DNA from 4 places in the Ruegeria sp. BE9 genome. Region 1 is predicted to be linked to each of the others. Evidence: riboswitches for the same ligand, from Rfam matches in the RefSeq annotation. Region 1 holds a riboswitch; each other region holds the start of a gene.
The links. A riboswitch is a leader RNA that binds a small molecule or an ion and turns the genes downstream of it on or off. The one in region 1 is predicted to bind cobalamin.
Positions count from the first base shown of each region.

Region 1 (4,384 bases):
GAAGTACAGTGATCCTTCTTCAGTCAGGCTCATTCGACGTGTGGTACGGTTGATCAGGCGCGTTGAAAGGTGTGTTTCCAATTCGCTGATGTTCTTACTCACCGCTGCTGGCGACAAGCCAAGATGGCGAGAGGCGGCTGCAAAACTGCCATGCTCCACGACCGTGCGGAATACGTTGAGTGCTGTCATGTGGTCCATGGTTATTCACTATCAGTGAATAGTGATATTACCAATCTCCGAATTCTATACTCTAGGGCGCAGGCGTATTTCTTGTACGAGACTGGCTAGGCGTTTCAACCACGCTCGCCATCCTCACCGAAAATCCTAAGCAAACGAATTGGAGAGCCTGAAATGCGCACCAAAAGAAACCCGGACCACCCTATTGAGCCGCTGTTCCTATCTCGCTGGTCGCCACGTTCCTATGACGCCTCCGCGATGCCAGAATCACATCTTCTTAGTATTCTTGAAGCGGGTCGTTGGGCACCGTCCGCATTCAATGTTCAGCCGTGGCGGTTCCTTTATGCTATGCGGGACAGTGCTCATTGGCCGGCGTTTGTATCGCTCCTCGACCCGTTCAATCAAAAATGGGCCGCAGATGCCTCGGCTTTGGTCTTTTTGGTATCGGATACAGTGATGCCGGGTAACGAAGGCCGACCCAATAAGGTTTCGCACTACAATAGCTTCGACGCGGGGGCCGCCTGGGTTCAGATCGCACTTCAGGCCTCGGCACTTGGGTATGCCGCTCATGCGATGGCAGGGCTGGTCTTTGACCGTGCGTCGCAAGTTTTGGAATTGCCAGAACGTTTTCAGATTGAGATCGGGATCGCAATCGGGCGTCAAGCCGATGCAGAACGCCTGCCGGATGAGCTGAAAGACCGCGAAGCACCAAGCGGACGTAAGCCACTGGATCAGATCTCTTACCCAGGGCCGTTCCCCAGCCGTTTCAACACAATCGCAGCGGAGTAGGAGGTCGTTATGCCGTCTCAAGCGATAAAAACCGTCTCAAACTCCAAGGCAGTTTCAAACTTACCGGTTCACGGATTGATGTTGACGGCGACTTTATTGGTCGCCACGTCGTTTCCGGTCGCAGCCGCGATAACTGGCGGACTAGACAGTGTCGTGCTTACCTTCATTCGCTTTGCCTTGGCGACGCTTTTGTTCGCGCCGATCGTACTATGGCGATACGGGCTGGCTCTCCCCACATTTTCTGACTTTTTGCGATACGGTTTACTTAGCATCCTGTTGGTCACGTTCTTTTGGTGCATGTTTACTGCCCTGCGTATGACCACTCCCCTCAATACGGCGGCGATTTTTGCATTGAACCCCATAATCACAGCCACAATTGCCGCGATACTATTGCGCGAGAAGATGTCTCTGTCGGCGCGTGTTGCATTGCCGATAGGAACCGTCGGGGCGATCTGGGTTATTTTCCGAGGTGATCCCCGGGCGTTCGTGGCGCTTGAATTCGGCGCAGGGGATATCGTTTTCTTGGCCGGTACTTTCACGCTTGCAACCTATGGGACGCTGGTAAAAGTGTTGCACCGGGGCGAGCCGATGGTGCAAATGACTTTCTGGATTCTTGCGACCGGCACGATTTGGTTGCTTCTGTTATCGTTTCCAAGATTGGGTGGTATCCGTTGGTCAGAAATTCCTTTCGAGGTGTTCGCTGGGATCACCTATCTGTCGATATTCACCACGATCGTTACGTTCTTCGCATTCCAGTGGAGCACGACCAGGATCGGGCCGACGCGCGTTGCAGCTTATACATTTCTGAATCCTGCGCTGGTTCTTTTCATCGGACTGGCCTTTGGAGATTCCTTGCCACCTCTCGCGACGTGGCCCGGCGTGATGTTGGTGCTCGTAGCAACCATCGTTTTGCAATCTAACCTGAAGGCTAGAAGAGGGAGAATAGAGTCAAACCCCTGCCCGTCGGCCTAAAGAGCTACAAGCGGGCTGCCAGGCCTCAAAGGAAAATCAGTCCCGGCCGCAACGAATTTCGATTTCGGCCGGGTGACATCTGGGAACGTGCGTTTCAGCTCTTCTTTCGTATTGAATAGACATTCCTCATGTCTGTTTTGCTTCTGGAAATGTCGCAAGTATTTCAGCGCCAAAGTGGATCAAAAGTATCCTGAAATCGTGAGGTGCCGCTGTCTGAGTCTTAGGCAGTGGAGAATTGGGAAGCCGGTGTAAATCCGGCACTGCCCCCGCAACGGTAAGGAAGGTCAGGTTCGACAATCAACCACTGGGACGAGGATCCCGGGAAGGTGTCGAAACCGGGCGTAAGCCCCTTTCAAGTCCGGAAACCAGCCTCGCATATATGTCAAACCGCGGGTGGCGGTGGGGGCACTGGTTTCGGACGTGATCCTCGCGCGACTCCGGACGGTACCTCCTTGTCATCTGCCCAAGCAATGCCGCGGGGCGCGGTAGGAGAGCCAGAAGTGAACAGCATTCAAAGCCTGTTGGCGCGTCGAAACCCAGGCTACGCTCTGGAACAGGCGTTTTACACCGATCCAGAGATTTTTCAGACCGATTTAGAAACCATTCATTATCGAGAGTGGCTGTTTGCCATTCCGGCGTGCGAGCTGGTGAAAGCAGGTGACTACGTCACTTACAACGTCGGGGCATATCGCGTCATCATTGTACGCGGCGCTGACAACCAGATCCGGGCATATCACAACACGTGCCGCCATCGTGGGTCGATCATTTGCAAAGCTGCAAAAGGCAATGCGCCTAAGCTGGTTTGCCCGTATCACCAATGGACCTATGAGCTTGACGGCTCGTTGCTGTGGGCCCGTGATATGGGGCCGGACTTTGATCCCAAACAGCATGGTTTAAAGACTGTCCATTGCCGTGAGCTTGCCGGGTTGGTCTATATCTGCCTGGCACATGAAGCTCCCGATTTCGACACGTTCGCCAGTATTGCGCGCCCGTATCTTGAGCCGCATGATCTGGGAAATGCCAAGGTCGCCTTTGAAAGCTCAATCATCGAGAACGGCAACTGGAAGCTGGTCTGGGAAAACAACCGCGAGTGCTATCACTGTGGCGGCAACCATCCCGCTCTGTGTCGGACCTTCCCAGATGATCCGGGTGTGACAGGGATCGAAGGTGGTGAAACGCCAGCCTACATGCAGGCCCATTTCGACCGCTGCCAGGATGCGGGCATGCCATCACAGTTCTACCTTAATGACGACGGCCAATACCGTCTTGCTCGTATGCCTCTGAAAGAAGGCGCTGAGAGCTATACGATGGACGGAAAGTCCGCCGTACGCCGCTGGTTGGGCCGTTCGCCCTTTGCGGACGCGGGATCGCTTCTGAAATTCCACTATCCGACCACGTGGAACCACTTCCTCGCCGACCACTCGATCGTTTTCCGCGTCACTCCGATCAGCCCGACTGAGACTGAGGTCACAACCAAATGGCTGGTCAACAAGGACGCGGTTGAAGGCGTTGACTATGACGTGAAACGTCTGACCGAAGTATGGGTCGCCACCAATGACGAAGACCGTCAGGTGGTCGAGGACAACCAGCGGGGCATCAACAGCCCGGCCTATGTGCCCGGTCCGTATTCACCCATTCAGGAATCTGGCGTGCTGCAGTTCGTGGATTGGTATTGCAACACGTTGTCGGCCCGACTGGCGCCAGACACGATGGCGGCGGAGTAAGGCTGATGAAAGACCTGAACACGCGCTCTTCGGCCATCTGGCAGGATGGTGAGATGCTGGAATGTGTCTCGGTTGTGCCCGAGATGCCCAACACCGCCAGCTTTTCGTTCCGCGCTCCATCTGGGGCGCAGTTTGCCTATCACCCCGGTCAGTTCCTGACTCTCGAGATCCCGGCACCGAACCAGCCCGGAGGTGTCGTACATCGAACCTATACGATCTCGTCATCTCCGTCCCGGCCGCGGTCGATAACGATTACAGCCAAAGCGCAAGCAGACAGCATCGGTACGCGATGGATGCTGGAAAACCTGCAACCCGGTATGCGGGTTAAGGCTATCGGTCCGGCCGGCCTGTTTACCAACGTACAAAGCGCGGCGGGAAAGTACCTGTTTATCTCAGCTGGTTCGGGCATTACCCCGATGATGTCGATGACAACCTGTATGTGGGATGAAGGACGCGATCTGGATGTTGTCTTCATCAACTGCGCCAAACGGCCGTCCGAGATCATCTTCCGCCAACGGTTAGAGCAGATGGCCAGCCGCACCGACGGTTTGGACCTGAAGTTCGTTGTAGAAGAGCCGGATCGGTACCGCCCATGGACGGGGTATCAAGGTCAGTTCAACCAGTTAATGCTGGGGCTAATGGCGCCTGATTACCTTGAACGCGAGGTGTATTGCTGCGGACCCGAGCCGTTTATGCAGGCCGTACGCGATGCTCTGGGCGGT
Region 1 is NZ_JBQFTS010000009.1:17,950-22,333, forward strand. It holds gene ACR0EO_RS19330 (LysR family transcriptional regulator) at 1-198, opposite strand, end outside; gene ACR0EO_RS19335 (nitroreductase family protein) at 352-966, shown strand; gene ACR0EO_RS19340 (DMT family transporter) at 976-1,938, shown strand; cobalamin riboswitch at 2,123-2,326, shown strand; gene ACR0EO_RS19345 (aromatic ring-hydroxylating oxygenase subunit alpha) at 2,409-3,662, shown strand; gene ACR0EO_RS19350 (FAD-binding oxidoreductase) at 3,668-4,384, shown strand, end outside.

Region 2 (4,384 bases), on a different contig from region 1:
TTTGTTGATGCCCGCCGGGGCCTTGTACATGGCAAGCCGGTGGTTATGCCCGGATCGGCGGGATCGCATCTGGGCGTGATAGATTTGACGCTGCAGTCGACCGGAGGGCGGCATTGGTACGTCCAAAATCCAAGCGCAGAACTTAGACCGGTTCATCAGGCGCCCCGAGGTCGGCCAGCCTTAGCGACCGACGAGGACCCCGAACTGGCGCGCATTTTCTGCGCTGGACATGCCGAAACCCGCAAACGCGCTGCCGAACCTGTAGGCCACTCCGAACATCATCTGCACAGCTATTTTAGCTTTTGCGCTCATGACCGTGGCCTTTTGCTGGTTGCGGCTGCTCAGGCATCTGCACTGCGTCCATATCTGCAGAACACTCCATTCAAGAACCTACCAGTTCTGTCAGCTGTCGCCCCGTCCAAGTTTGGCGGCCGCGCAGGGTCTCGGTTCTTCACAGATGTCCCTGCTGGTCAGATCTGCCTGCGCCACGTCGTAGATCTTTATGTGTTTCCCAACGAACTTCAGGCAGTTGTAGTGTCTGCAAAGCAGATCCAACAATGGCTTGAAATGTCCGCCAGTGTGTTCAATCAGCTTTCATATGGCACTCAAACAGATTTAGTCGCCCAAAACAGAGCCGGACATAACTTTGATATCCTTAAGGGGCTTACGTACCAAATAGATCTCTCTCAACCACCGCGCTTTGATGCTGGCGGACATCTGATCCATCCCGCACATCATCGGATTCGGGATATTTGTCTGAACGGGCACCCTTTGGAGGCTGATCAGCGCTTTGTCGTTGCGCTCAACAATTATCGTGCCAATGGCGGCGGGCATTTCTCTTTCCTCGAACACGCAGAGCGCATCAAACTGCCAATCCTATCAATTCAAGAGATTTTACGGGACTACCTGTCCAACGATCTGCCACCCGACCCGCTCGAAACTGCGCCTCAACCCTTTCGATTCAGGCCTCTGAACGGTGCGTCTGCGACACTGAGAACCGGCCAGGCCGCGCGTCGGTATTTAGACGAGCTGGATGAATTCAATCCCGCTGTTATCGGAGAAGATGACGCGGGCTTTCTACTGATCCGTTTGACATTGTGACGGGTTGTCATTCTCACGCTTACTGCCTATATCAACCCTTGAGAGGTTGGCGCGGGCGAGCGCCTCGCCAACCTGGTCAGGTCCGGAAGGAAGCAGCCACAACGAGCCCCGCTTGGGTCGATGTCCAACCTCTCACTTCTCCCCTTACACAGGCAGAACGTCCGAATAAGCGGAATTACGCGATCAGTCGTGGCCAGACAGCCGCGTTACGACGGGCAAACGCGCCGATATGCCCGACTTTGGGCAGACCGAAATCACCCGGCGATAATAGATGGCGGCGCGCTTTCGGACCGTAAAGATCAGCCAAGCGCCAAACTGCATTTGGCGGCACCAAATCATCATCGACGAAAGTAATCAGATCAACGGGAGTATCCGATTCCGCCCAGCGTGCTTCGGGTAGAGTCAGGCCAATCTCGGGCAAGTAATTGCGCGGCGCGGTACACCATCCCCGCCACTGCCAATAGACGCTTGCAGGTAGGTCCGCGCCAAAACCCAGCGCCTTACCCGGAAGATAGCCCAAGGCTTTGACAGCAAGAGGCGCATGGCCGTACCAAAACAGTAAAGCCAGTGCCCGGTAGGGCCATGGGTGGTCGGAAACGGTCACAGGGCCCGAGCAGACACAAATCATACGGTCGATCTGATCGATATCGGGCTGGATTGGCCCAAGCATCCCGCCAACGGAATGACCAATGCTCCATTGTTCGGCTTCTGGGAATCTCCGCCTCATTTCGGCACGTGCAGCTGGCATATCGATGAGTGCCCAATCTGCCATCTTGACCCGTGACGCCTTTAAGGAACCAGCCAGAGAATGACCAAAATCACTGTAGTCGTAGGTAAGGCAGGCCATGCCATGTTCGGCAGCCAGCCAATGGGCGAAATGCTGGTAGTAGTCCCGAGGCACACCGGTCGCACCGTGAATTACAACTGCAGTCCGGGGGTTAGTCGCAGGCAAATATAGTCGTGCCGACAGGCTGGCAGGGCCTGAAGGAAAGTGAAAATCTTCTGCCAGAACTGCCGACGAATTGTCCAGCATGACGCACCTCTATCTCTGAACTGTTCAGTTCACTTCCTTCAATCGCCATGTTTTGACCTGCCGAGTCAACACTGGTGCTGCATGACCTCGCGTCCACCCTGTTGCGCAAAAGGCTGCTTGACTCGCGCCTCTCTCAACCGCTAGCGATGGCTCGATGGTTCTCGTCCCCGATCTCGGGGCGGGATGAAAAGGGAACACGGTGCGGTCCACCCCGGTAATGCCGGAACGGACCAATGCCGCGACTGCCCCCGCAACTGTAAGCGGAGAGCGATGCCGAATTACCACTGGCCGTAGGCTGGGAAGGTTGGCAAAGCGACGACCCGCAAGTCAGGAGACCTGCCATCGAACTAAAACCGAAACTCGGACGGGGTGTCCGGGCAGGTCGTCAGTTCGCTGTCATACCTGATCTATGCCCCGTCTATCGCGCGGAGGGCGCACTATGATCTGGAAGACCAAAACTCACGAATTTTCTGCCACCGTGTGCCAGCGCACCGGAAAAACCTGTCCGGCACTGGCACAAGTCGCTCGGGTCATTACTCAGGCGATCGAGACCGCAGCCCCTGCGACAACACCTGATTTTCAAGTCGAGGGCAGCAGCGAATTGACCCACTGCCCCGAAGGCTGCACAGCACGCTTTCGCGCGCGCCAGGACCAGATCCGAGTGTTTTGCGGTTCGGGAACTGATGTTTCAATCGAGTCACTTGAACACTACGCAGATATGATGTTCGCGGATGTCTTCAGCTCTCTGCCCACAGACGTTGTGGCCAACCCGCCTTGCGCGATGCTCGAAGTTTTGGCTTTGGCTCCCCCTCCGATCATCCAAGTCGATAATCAACTGGCACTCTGACACAGAAAATCAGGGCCGGGCTGCCTGCGCAGCCCATGCCATCTGCCCGTCAGTCTCGACCGCGCATGGCCTTACATCGCGCAGGCGTTTCAGTGCGGCCTTTGGCAGTTCACCGTTCTCGACCATGAGACGCAGAACGATCATCCCCGACCGTCCGCACCCCCCACGGCAGTGAACCAATACGCGCCCGGAACCGGACAAAATCTGCCTCACAGCCTTGCTTATAGCCGGCCACTTGGCCTGAGTTGCTGGTGACGGGGCACCAAAATCCTCTATTGGCAAGTGCGCCCAAGAAATACCATGGGCTTCTAGATCAACACCAAACGCACCTGCACCTTCCTGTGCCATCTCGACCTGTGTCGTCATTGAGATGACCAGATCCGGTTGCCAATCGCATATCGCAATCAAATCCTGCGCATACCGACCACCACGCCCCGGCATAGGCGACAGGGCAACTGTGCCGTGCCCGACTGACAATGGGTAAAACGACAGAGGGTTCACATTTCTATCCTTGCAGCAATGTTGACACGTTTATCTGTTCTATGTCGCGTTATCCGCCCTGCAAACTGAAATTCACCCAAGCCTGCTGTGGACGTGGGCGGCGGGGGCCTCTACGCTGCATCCTTGAACCGAATCCGACAGAGCAGACATGAACGACACGCCAAGCCCCGCCTATCAGGTTCTCGCCCGTAAATACCGCCCCGAAACCTTTGCCGATCTCGTCGGCCAGGACGCAATGGTACGAACGCTGAAAAACGCGTTCGAGGCTGACCGTATCGCGCAGGCCTTTATCATGACCGGCATACGCGGAACCGGTAAGACCACAACCGCGAGGATCATTGCCAAAGGCATGAACTGCATCGGTCCTGATGGGGAAGGCAAACCTACGACGGAACCCTGCGGCCAGTGCGAACATTGCGTAGCCATCATGGAAGGTCGTCACGTCGACGTGATGGAAATGGACGCCGCCAGCAGGACGGGCGTTAACGATATCCGCGAAATCATCGACAGCGTCCGCTATCGCGCCGCCAGCGCGCGTTATAAAATCTACATCATCGACGAGGTCCACATGCTGTCGACCAGCGCGTTCAACGCGCTGCTCAAGACGCTTGAGGAACCACCCGAGCATGTGAAGTTCATCTTTGCGACAACCGAAATTCGCAAGGTTCCGGTTACAGTTCTGTCGCGATGTCAGAGGTTTGATCTGCGTCGGATCGAACCCGAAGATATGATCGGTCTGCTCACTAAAATCGCGTCGGCAGAAAACGCCCAAATTGCAGATGACGCGTTGGCATTGATCACCCGCGCGGCTGAAGGGTCGGCACGGGATGCGACTTCGCTATTGGATCAGGCGATCTCGCACGGGGCTGGGGAAACCAGCGCCGATCAGGTGCGCGCGATGT
Region 2 is NZ_JBQFTS010000008.1:146,112-150,495, reverse strand. It holds gene ACR0EO_RS19035 (bifunctional 2',3'-cyclic-nucleotide 2'-phosphodiesterase/3'-nucleotidase) at 1-1,101, shown strand, start outside; RNA gene ffs (signal recognition particle sRNA small type) at 1,141-1,239, shown strand; gene ACR0EO_RS19025 (alpha/beta hydrolase family protein) at 1,277-2,134, opposite strand; cobalamin riboswitch at 2,273-2,492, shown strand; gene ACR0EO_RS19020 (hypothetical protein) at 2,574-2,981, shown strand; gene ACR0EO_RS19015 (protein-tyrosine phosphatase family protein) at 2,991-3,482, opposite strand; gene ACR0EO_RS19010 (DNA polymerase III subunit gamma/tau) at 3,631-4,384, shown strand, end outside.
Region 2: another riboswitch for cobalamin. It lies ahead of ACR0EO_RS19020 (hypothetical protein); the one in region 1 lies ahead of ACR0EO_RS19345 (aromatic ring-hydroxylating oxygenase subunit alpha).

Region 3 (4,384 bases), on a different contig from region 1:
CAGGGTCTTGGCCCCCATCACCGGACCGGCATACAGGCCAGCTGCCAAAGCCATCTGTGCCAAGGCGGCCTGAGCCGCGACTTCTCCGCCGGTGTCGCAGAGATGTGCCAATCGGCGCAGGGTCGAGACTGGTAGAGTCGAGTATTCGTCGAGCCTTGTGTCTTCACGCCCGTCCGCTGGCAAAACAGCCAAGGCAATACCCTTGGCTTGCGCAAGCGCCAGAACCTGCTGCAACCCGTAGGTCCAGTAAGGCACTCCGCCGATCAGGCGAATTAGGATGCCCTTTGCGCCCTCCAATGTCTGTTCTACATAAGTGTCGACGGACAGAGGGTGTTTCAGCGCGGTCAAGTTAGCCAATCGCATCGTGGGCATACGCCCCTCGGGGCCTCCACCACGATGCCAGCCTGCCGCGAAAGCGCCAAGGTCACTGTCCGAGAAGGACAGCACCACCAAATCCGCTGGGCTCTGGCCCAGATCGGTTGGGGTTTCAGTTTCTTCTAACCCGTGGCTTTCGCGGAAGACGACGTGCATGGCTTACTCGGCAGCCTCGGTCACACCCACGAGAATATCGCGGATTGCAGCCTCTTTGATGTCGTCATGCTCGGCGATGACAACCAGACGCGAGCGGCGCTCTTCACCCGGCTCCCACGGACGGTCGTACTGGTGACGGACGCGCGCGCCAACAGCTTGCACAAGCAAGCGCATTGGCTTGCCTGCGACGGCAGCATACCCTTTGACACGCAGGATATTCAGTTCATTGGCCAGGCGTTCGATCTTGGCAACCAAATCGGCTGGATCGGACTGTTCTGGCAACTCAACGATGATGCTTTCGAAGTCGTCATGCTCGTGATCATGGTGACCGTCGTGATGCGACGGACGGGCGTCCATGTCGTCTTCTGCAGCGGCTTCTAGGCCTAGAACAACGCGTACGTCTACGGCACCTTCGGCAACCTCGACAACGGGCAGGGGGCGCGGCGCTTCGGCGGCGATGACCGCTTTCGCTTTGGCAACACCTTCTGGACCGGCCAGATCGGGCTTGGTCAGCAGGATGATGTCGGCGCAGGAAATCTGATCTTCAAACACTTCAGACAGAGGCGTTTCGTGATCGATCGAGTCATCGGCCAGGCGCTGGGCGTCTACGGCCTCGACATTCGGGGCAAAACGACCGGCAGCAACAGCTTCGGCATCGGCCAGAGCGATCACGCCATCGACCGTAATTTTCGAACGGATATCTGGCCAATCAAACGCTTTCAGCAGCGGCTTGGGCAGGGCGAGACCGGACGTTTCGATCAGGATGTGATCGGGGCGCGGCTCAAGCGCCATCAGGGCCTCGATGGTCGGGATGAAGTCATCAGCCACGGTGCAGCAGATGCAGCCGTTTGCCAGCTCCATGATGTTTTCCGCTGGGCAATCCGGGATCGCGCAGGATTTCAGGATGTCGCCGTCAACACCAACATCGCCGAATTCGTTGACCACAACCGCCAGACGCTTGCCCTGTGGGTTCTGCATCAGGTGCTTGACCAGAGTGGTTTTGCCCGATCCCAGAAAGCCGGTGATCACTGTGACGGGAAGTTTTTCGAGATTCGACATTTTAGGCTCCAATCGGGGGAATACGGGCAGCGCAGTTTTTGCGGAAGTGTTCTGGACGCTCACGCCATTTGACCAACCCATCTTCGGTGGCCAGATATTTGGTCACACCTTCGACGATGGTTTCGACGTGATCGGTTTCATTCAGGTTTTCGTACACGAAGGTCCAACGAGACGGCCCACCACGAAGAACGATCGAGCACCCCTGATCGCAGTTCGACAGGCATTCGACTGGTTTCAGTTCGATTCCATTGGGTAAATCGGCGTTTTCCAACGCTTTGTGCAGCAAGGCACCAGGTCGCTGCGCGTCATCCTCGACAGGCAGGCCGCGACGGCAAGTGGTACAAACCAGCAGTTCGACTGGCGTGGTCTCAGTCATGTCTCTCATCCCCCCAAACCTCTTCGTGGGGGACGGGGTTTCATGCGGGCCACGTATTCCGACATGGACCCGACACCGGAACACCCCGCCCGGTTGCAACTTCGGGTGCTGGCAGGTCTCCCGGCTTGCGGATGTCAGAGGCTGAGCTCTGGCAGGTGTCCCGCCTTCCCGGCCTTTTGGGCCAGTGGCTTTGGGCACCTTCTCCGGTCACGGTCGCGGGGGCGGCTGCGTTTGGCGGATAACCGTTGACGCATTCCCTTTTCATCCACGTTTAAATGGACACCAACGCAAGGGGACATGCGGCACGGGTAGGGGCCTTGTCAAGCACGAGACAAGGGTTGAAACCAAAGAGGAAAGAAAAGCGACCAGCCTTTGTCAATCAGCGGCATCTGTCGCCAGACGATCCCGCAGCCATGAGCAGAACAAACCAGACGCGGCCGTTCGCTGCGCATCCCCCTGAGGGCTAATCAGATAATGCGACTGGGCAAAAGGAATCGCGGGGCCGGCAATAGCGATCGGCGCACCCTGACGGATGGCGTTCTGGGCGAACCTTTCAAGGATGGTCGCGTAGCCCGCTCCTGCCATTACAAGCTGCAATGCGGCGACTGTTGTATCTACTGAATGCTGCGGCGACTGTTCGGCGGGTGTAATGGTGTTGGCTTCGAAGTAACGTGCCCAGTTGTCCTCATACCCTAGGATTTGGATCAATGGGCCACAATCGGGTGAGATTAGGTCTGGGATTTCGCTCTCGGATCGGCAGATTGGAACCAGCTTTTCGTCTGAGAGTTTTTCAGATTTGACCCCGGGCCAGTCGCCGTAACCCAGGCGGATCTCAACATCCACATCATTGGGCGCTATGCTGTCATTCCAGATATGTGACACCAACCGAACCGGTATCTCGGGATGCTGAGCTGAAAACTCGGGGAGTTCTGCGGCAATCCAATAGGTCGCCGTCGAAATAGCAGCCCGTATTGTCAAAGTTTGCCGGGATGACGGGCCGAACAAGCTGTTGGTGGACAGTGCGATATCCCCCAGCGCACGCCGGACTGTTAGCGAGTACGACTGCCCCAGTTCCGTCAAGTTCAAACGTCGCGCGTTTCGGATGAATAGCTTCTGTCCCAGTTCGGCCTCTAGTGACCTGATGTGCAGTGAAACAGCCGTTTGAGTCAGGCCAAGTTCTTGCGCTGTTGTGGTGAAGTTGAGATGGCGTGCGGCGGATTCAAAACTGCGCAGCCATACTGGGTTTGGAAGTCTGTCCATTTATCACCAAAATAATCCGATCATTATGGGCGTTATTATTCATTTTAGTTTCTGCTTGGCAACGGGGATACTTGGAACCAACACGACTAGCTGGAGGAAAAAATGAAAGTCGGATTTATCGGTTTGGGCAACGTCGGCGGCAAGCTGTCTGGGTCACTTCTGCGCAATGGAGTTGATCTGACAGTGCACGATCTCAATCCGGAATTGGTGGCGGAATTCGTTGGAAGGGGCGCCAAACCTGCGGAGAGCCCTGCACAGTTGATGCGTGATTGCGACGCGGTCATCACTTGCCTTCCGTCCCCAGCGGCTTCGGACGCGGTCATGCAAGAGATGCTGCCTGAAGTCGTACCTGGAAAAATTTGGATGGAGATGTCCACAACTGACGAGGCCGAAGCCAAACGTCTTGGCGCGTTGGTTATCGAACGCGGCGGCGCAGCAGTCGATTGTCCGGTGTCTGGCGGCTGTCACCGAGCCGCAACGGGTAACATCTCGATCTTTGCGGGATGCGATCGACCAACATTCGACAGGATTCTACCGTTCCTCACAACTATGGGCCGGCGCGTTCTGCACACGGGCGAGTTGGGGTCTGCCTCTGTTTTGAAAGTACTGACGAACTACCTCGCGACGGCCAATCTTATCACCTGCGCCGAGGCTTTGGTGACTGCAAAGGCCGCCGGGATGGACCTCAATACCACATACGAGGCGATCAAGATTTCTTCGGGTACTTCGTTCGTCCACGAGACGGAAAGTCAGGTGATACTGAATGGCTCACGGGACATTTCATTTACGATGGATCTTGTGAAGAAGGATATCGGTCTGTTTCAGGAAGTTGCTGACCGTGCTGGTGTTCCGCTTGAGATCAACCCGGTGATGATCCAGATTTTCGAAGACGGAATAGCCCGTTACGGAGACCGAGAGTTGTCCCCAAATATTATCAAACGACTGGAAGAGGCTACGGGCCTCGAAATTACAGCGCCCGGTTTTCCTCCAGAAATGCAGGATGACGAACCGGAAGAGCCCGGGTACGAAGTCATACCCCAAGGTCGTGGGGTCGAATGACGAAACGCTCGCGGGATAGAAAGTCGATGTGAATTCAGGAGAGTGGTAGCGAGTATCGGAAGCGAGAGGGTTCTTAAAACGAGCCCTCAGACAACTAGG
Region 3 is NZ_JBQFTS010000001.1:64,628-69,011, forward strand. It holds gene cobN (cobaltochelatase subunit CobN) at 1-531, opposite strand, end outside; gene cobW (cobalamin biosynthesis protein CobW) at 535-1,590, opposite strand; gene ACR0EO_RS00310 (DUF1636 family protein) at 1,592-1,966, opposite strand; cobalamin riboswitch at 2,060-2,268, opposite strand; gene ACR0EO_RS00315 (LysR substrate-binding domain-containing protein) at 2,342-3,226, opposite strand; gene ACR0EO_RS00320 (NAD(P)-dependent oxidoreductase) at 3,329-4,285, shown strand.
Region 3: another riboswitch for cobalamin. It lies ahead of ACR0EO_RS00310 (DUF1636 family protein); the one in region 1 lies ahead of ACR0EO_RS19345 (aromatic ring-hydroxylating oxygenase subunit alpha).

Region 4 (4,384 bases), on a different contig from region 1:
GAAGTCCCATATGAGCAAGACAATGCAGAGGACGCAAAGACCTACAGCAAAAACAATGTCCTTGTGGCTCAGTTTATAGTCCTGAAGCAACAGCATACGCCCCGAGAAGCCTCGGCATTTCATGGCTGCAAGAATCCGCTCCGAGCGTTCGATCGCGCGGACCAGCATCATACCAACCAGATAACCGAAGCTTCGATAGGTATGCCAATTCGTCCCCGGGCGAAATCCGCGTACTTTCATAGCAGATCGAAGACGCAGGTACTCTTCTCGCAGAACTTCGATGTATCGGATAGTGAACATCATCAGAAGCACGAGTTTTTCAGGGCAGTGTAGCCGATGCAGGGCATGACCCAGCGTGACAGGCTCCATAGTTCCAACCAGAACCATCACGGACAGGATCACCGCGTTGGCAGTGAGTGCGATCTCGATTGCTTTCCACAGGCCCTGCCAGCTGGCCGGGAAACCCCAAACGGTAAACATCGGATCACCGGGCATGGAAAACGGCAGCAGTACCAGCATGAAAATGATGAACCCGTCCATCATGGCCATGCGTTTCAGCGTTTTCCGCCAAGGCAGACGTGACATCGCGAGAAGGGAAAGGGAAACCGTAAATGCGGCAATAAGCGCGGGAATAGACCACAACGAAACGGTCACAATCGCAAAGATCACCGCCATCACGATCCGCACACGCGGATCGAGCGGGCTGATGAGGCCTTCGCGCTGTACACCTGCCTCAGACAGTGTCTTTTCACGAGGTCCCAGTGCGTGCGCCATCAGGCGGCCAACTTCCTGCGCGCGGCGAGGTAAAAGCCAAGCCCGAATAAACCGGCAATATAGCCAATCCCGCCAAGGATGGTCTGTAGATCGTTTTGCTCACGGTAGGCTGCGATCTCGCGGCGCAGGGGGCGCATCTCATCGCGGACCACTTTAGCAATCATCTGTTGCTGTTCTGCGTTAAATGACGCTGCATCGGTCGTTGAGGCTGTTGCGGTGGGTGTTACTATAGCCTCGACACCCATGATTTCCGCGACTTCTTGGGCAGGCATGACGATTTCAGCGATATGACCGGCGCCGAGATCCGCAAAGAAAGTATGCGTAACGGCTAAGGTCGGTTTGTAGATAAAGAAGCCATCGCCGTCTGTGACCACACGGCCCAATTCGGTTCCGTCCGGTCCGCTCACGACAACCTCGGTGTCACTTGCCATGTCACCATTCGAGAACCCCAGTTCTCCTTCTATCGAGTCACCGGAGGCAAAGACACCCGCGATAACCTTGTGCGCCAGCGCCGGTAAAGGCGCACAGCACAAAGCCAGAATGAGAACCATATGCTTCATGTGGTTGCTCCTTTGAGGAAGAGCTCGGGCTTGACCTTACGGGCCAGCAACACAGCAAAACCAGTCAGCAGCGCTTCGATCGCCATGACAGGGATATGTGCAAAGAACACGAGCTTGGCGGCGGGCAGGAATTCCTCACCCGACAGGGCCAGCGAAATGGCGACCATTGCGGTTGTAGCCGCGATTGCGAAGGCTCCGCCTACGCCCCCCCAAATCGCGCCATGCAGAGGTGTTCCGCGTGCGATCAGGCGGCCAAAGAGCATTCCGGCCAGAACTGCAGGCAGCGCAATGTTGAGGGTGTTGATCCCCAATACCGTCAACCCGCCAAAGCCAAAGAAGACAGCTTGGAGCAAAAGCCCGACGAACAGTGCCGGGAAGGCGGCCCAGCCGAGCAAAAGCCCGGCCATGCCATTCAGGATCAAATGCACCGACGACGGACCGATCGGGACGTGGATCAAGGAAGCCACGAAGAAGGTGGCCGACAGCACCCCCGCAGTGGGGATGCGATCAAGATCCAGCGACCTGAGACCCATAGCAATCCCGCCCGCGGCCGCAACGGCGCCGCCAATGACGACCGGGTTGGAAAGGGCTCCGTCGACGATGTGCATCTCTTACTCCATGTCCCAGGCGCGGATCCAGATGACCGCATCCTGGCTGAGTTCTTTGCCCTCATGTTCGGTTGCCGGACCCGAACCAAGTGCAGCGAACCCCCAATAACCCGCTTTCGGTACGCCGAACGAGAAATAACCGTTATCGTCCGAAATGGCGACCACAGCGCCACCTGGCATCGGAGAGACCGACGGAGTCGATGACGCCGCGCTGTCCATGTCTGGTTCAGCGGCCATGTATTCGATCTCGATCTCGGCACCTGCTACCGGTTGACCATCGGCCAATACGCGGCCGGTGAATGTTGAACCCGCGATAACGTTGGTTGGCTTGTTCAGCGGAATGATCTCGGTTGCCAAACCAACCGGATTCATCCAGTCGGTTGGCAGCTCATTGCGGTTCAGAAACGCCTTGGTTAGCTGCTGGATGTAGATGTCCTCGGATTCCTCATAGTAGGGCTGAGGAACGGTAACCAGCACGTAGTCACCCGAGCGTTTGACAGGAACCGAACCCTTGAACGCCGCGCCTTCGTTCTCACCGCCGGTAAAACGCACGGGTTCCAACGTATCCAGCAGGTCGGTTTTCTCACCATTGTGGATCACATAGAATTCCTGTGGCTTCTCCAGATCCATGACATGGCCGTTCTCGAACGGGTGCCAAAAGATGAGCTTTACCGGAACATCACCTGGTTTCTCGATCATGGTTTCGGTGGTGTATTCCAGCAGGAAATGCGCCTGTGCCATGGCGGGTAGCGCCAGAGCGGTTGCGGCCGCGCAGAGCAGCTTTTTCATGTAAATTCGTCCTTGTCCCATCGCGCCATTCCCGGCACGAAATGCGTTGTGACTGAGGGGGTCCAAGGCCGTTGTGCTTAATTAAGCATCCCGGTCCGCGAACATCCCGTCGCCGATTAGGAGTGCTCCTAATGGGAGCACATGTCCGGCAGGTCTCCTGACTTGCGGGTCTAAGCGTTGGACTGGCCTTCCCGAGTACCCTCAGTGGCGTATCAGCCCTGCTCGCCGCCTACAGTTGCGGGTGCAGTTGCGGAATTGGGCCAAAACCCTCACCGCATTCCCTATTGATTCCAAAGCGAGCTCCGGAACCGGACATGCCGAGCGGCTTGCCAGACATTGCTGTTCTCAGTCAACAAACTTTTGCATCAGGAGCAGGAAAAAGCCGGGGCAGAATACCCCAACGTTCGGGCAAGAAACGTCAACCAATTAGCGCTCGTGCCTTAACCAAGTCTGTGTAAGCGCGATTAATTCAATCATAACAGCAAGCTTGGCCGGATTTGGCAGCATCAGGAGTAAGCAAAACAGTTGAATGTAAAGTGGCGCATTGATGCCGACGAACCCTTTAAATGAAGGGCTTTGAGGTCAATGCGGTGAACCCACTGTTCGATTTGACCACCATCGGGATTAGCAGTGGTGAGAATCGAGGAACGCCCTATCGCATCGCTTTATCTAAGTGGAGTCTTACGCCCAGAAAATCCTTCATTTCCTTCTGCCCTTTGGGAGTTACCGAAAGAACTCTGCGTTCTTTGGTTCGGATTATCCAGCTTCTCTCGAAAGCCAGTTCAGCCACCGCCGCACCTACCGCTCCTGCAACGTGGTGACGGCGTTCACTCCAATCCAGACATTGGCGAGCAAACAGCCGCTTCGAAGTACGCAAGTCCGACACATCAATTCCAAGGGACGTAAACATCGCCACCCCTTTTGGTGTCAGATCGTAATCACTGTCCAAAGGAACCAAGGAGCCATTTTCCACCAACGCATCCGCAATCGCGACGCCCAGACGACCAGCGATGTGATCATAACACATGCGCGCATCCTGAATGGGCGTTCGCACCTTTGGTTTGGCTGGCACACCGGGATCAATTTGTGCTGTCTGCACCGCAAGCTGTTCCAGCGCATTAGCGATCTCGGGCGAAGCTAACCTGTAGTAATTGTGTCTTCCACTTTTCTCTCGCGACACCAAACCGCCAGCAAGCAAAAGCCCGAGGTGCTCGCTTGCAGTGGCGGCTGAAACACCAGCAACACCCGCAAGTTCGGTCGCGGTCAAAGCCCTGCCATCAAACAATTCTGTCAGCATCAAAGCGCGCGCTGGCGAACCGATCAACGCGCCGACACGGGACATCGGAGGTTCATCATACATACTTCGGAAATATCCGAAACATGCCCTGTCGGTCAACCTATAGACCTCTGAAACACAGGTTGATTGGCTCTAGGCGTCCGCATCAAACCGTTAAGAGCTAGAACAGTGGGTGAGGATAAACGAAATGACTACCAGAGTACTTCAACCTCACCACAGAATGGGCATCGTTCTGGTCACTATTTCGGCGGTTACTTTCAGTACAGCTGGGTTGTTTTCCAAAGGCGTGCAGGCGGCGCCTTGGGACATCATCTTCTGGCGGGGAGCTTTTTCGGCCGTCTTTACCGTGCTTTGGA
Region 4 is NZ_JBQFTS010000005.1:96,732-101,115, reverse strand. It holds gene cbiQ (cobalt ECF transporter T component CbiQ) at 1-774, opposite strand, end outside; gene ACR0EO_RS14670 (cobalt ABC transporter permease) at 774-1,334, opposite strand; gene cbiM (cobalt transporter CbiM) at 1,331-1,942, opposite strand; gene ACR0EO_RS14660 (DUF4198 domain-containing protein) at 1,946-2,731, opposite strand; cobalamin riboswitch at 2,862-3,059, opposite strand; gene ACR0EO_RS14655 (ArsR/SmtB family transcription factor) at 3,384-4,091, opposite strand; gene ACR0EO_RS14650 (DMT family transporter) at 4,216-4,384, shown strand, end outside.
Region 4: another riboswitch for cobalamin. It lies ahead of ACR0EO_RS14660 (DUF4198 domain-containing protein); the one in region 1 lies ahead of ACR0EO_RS19345 (aromatic ring-hydroxylating oxygenase subunit alpha).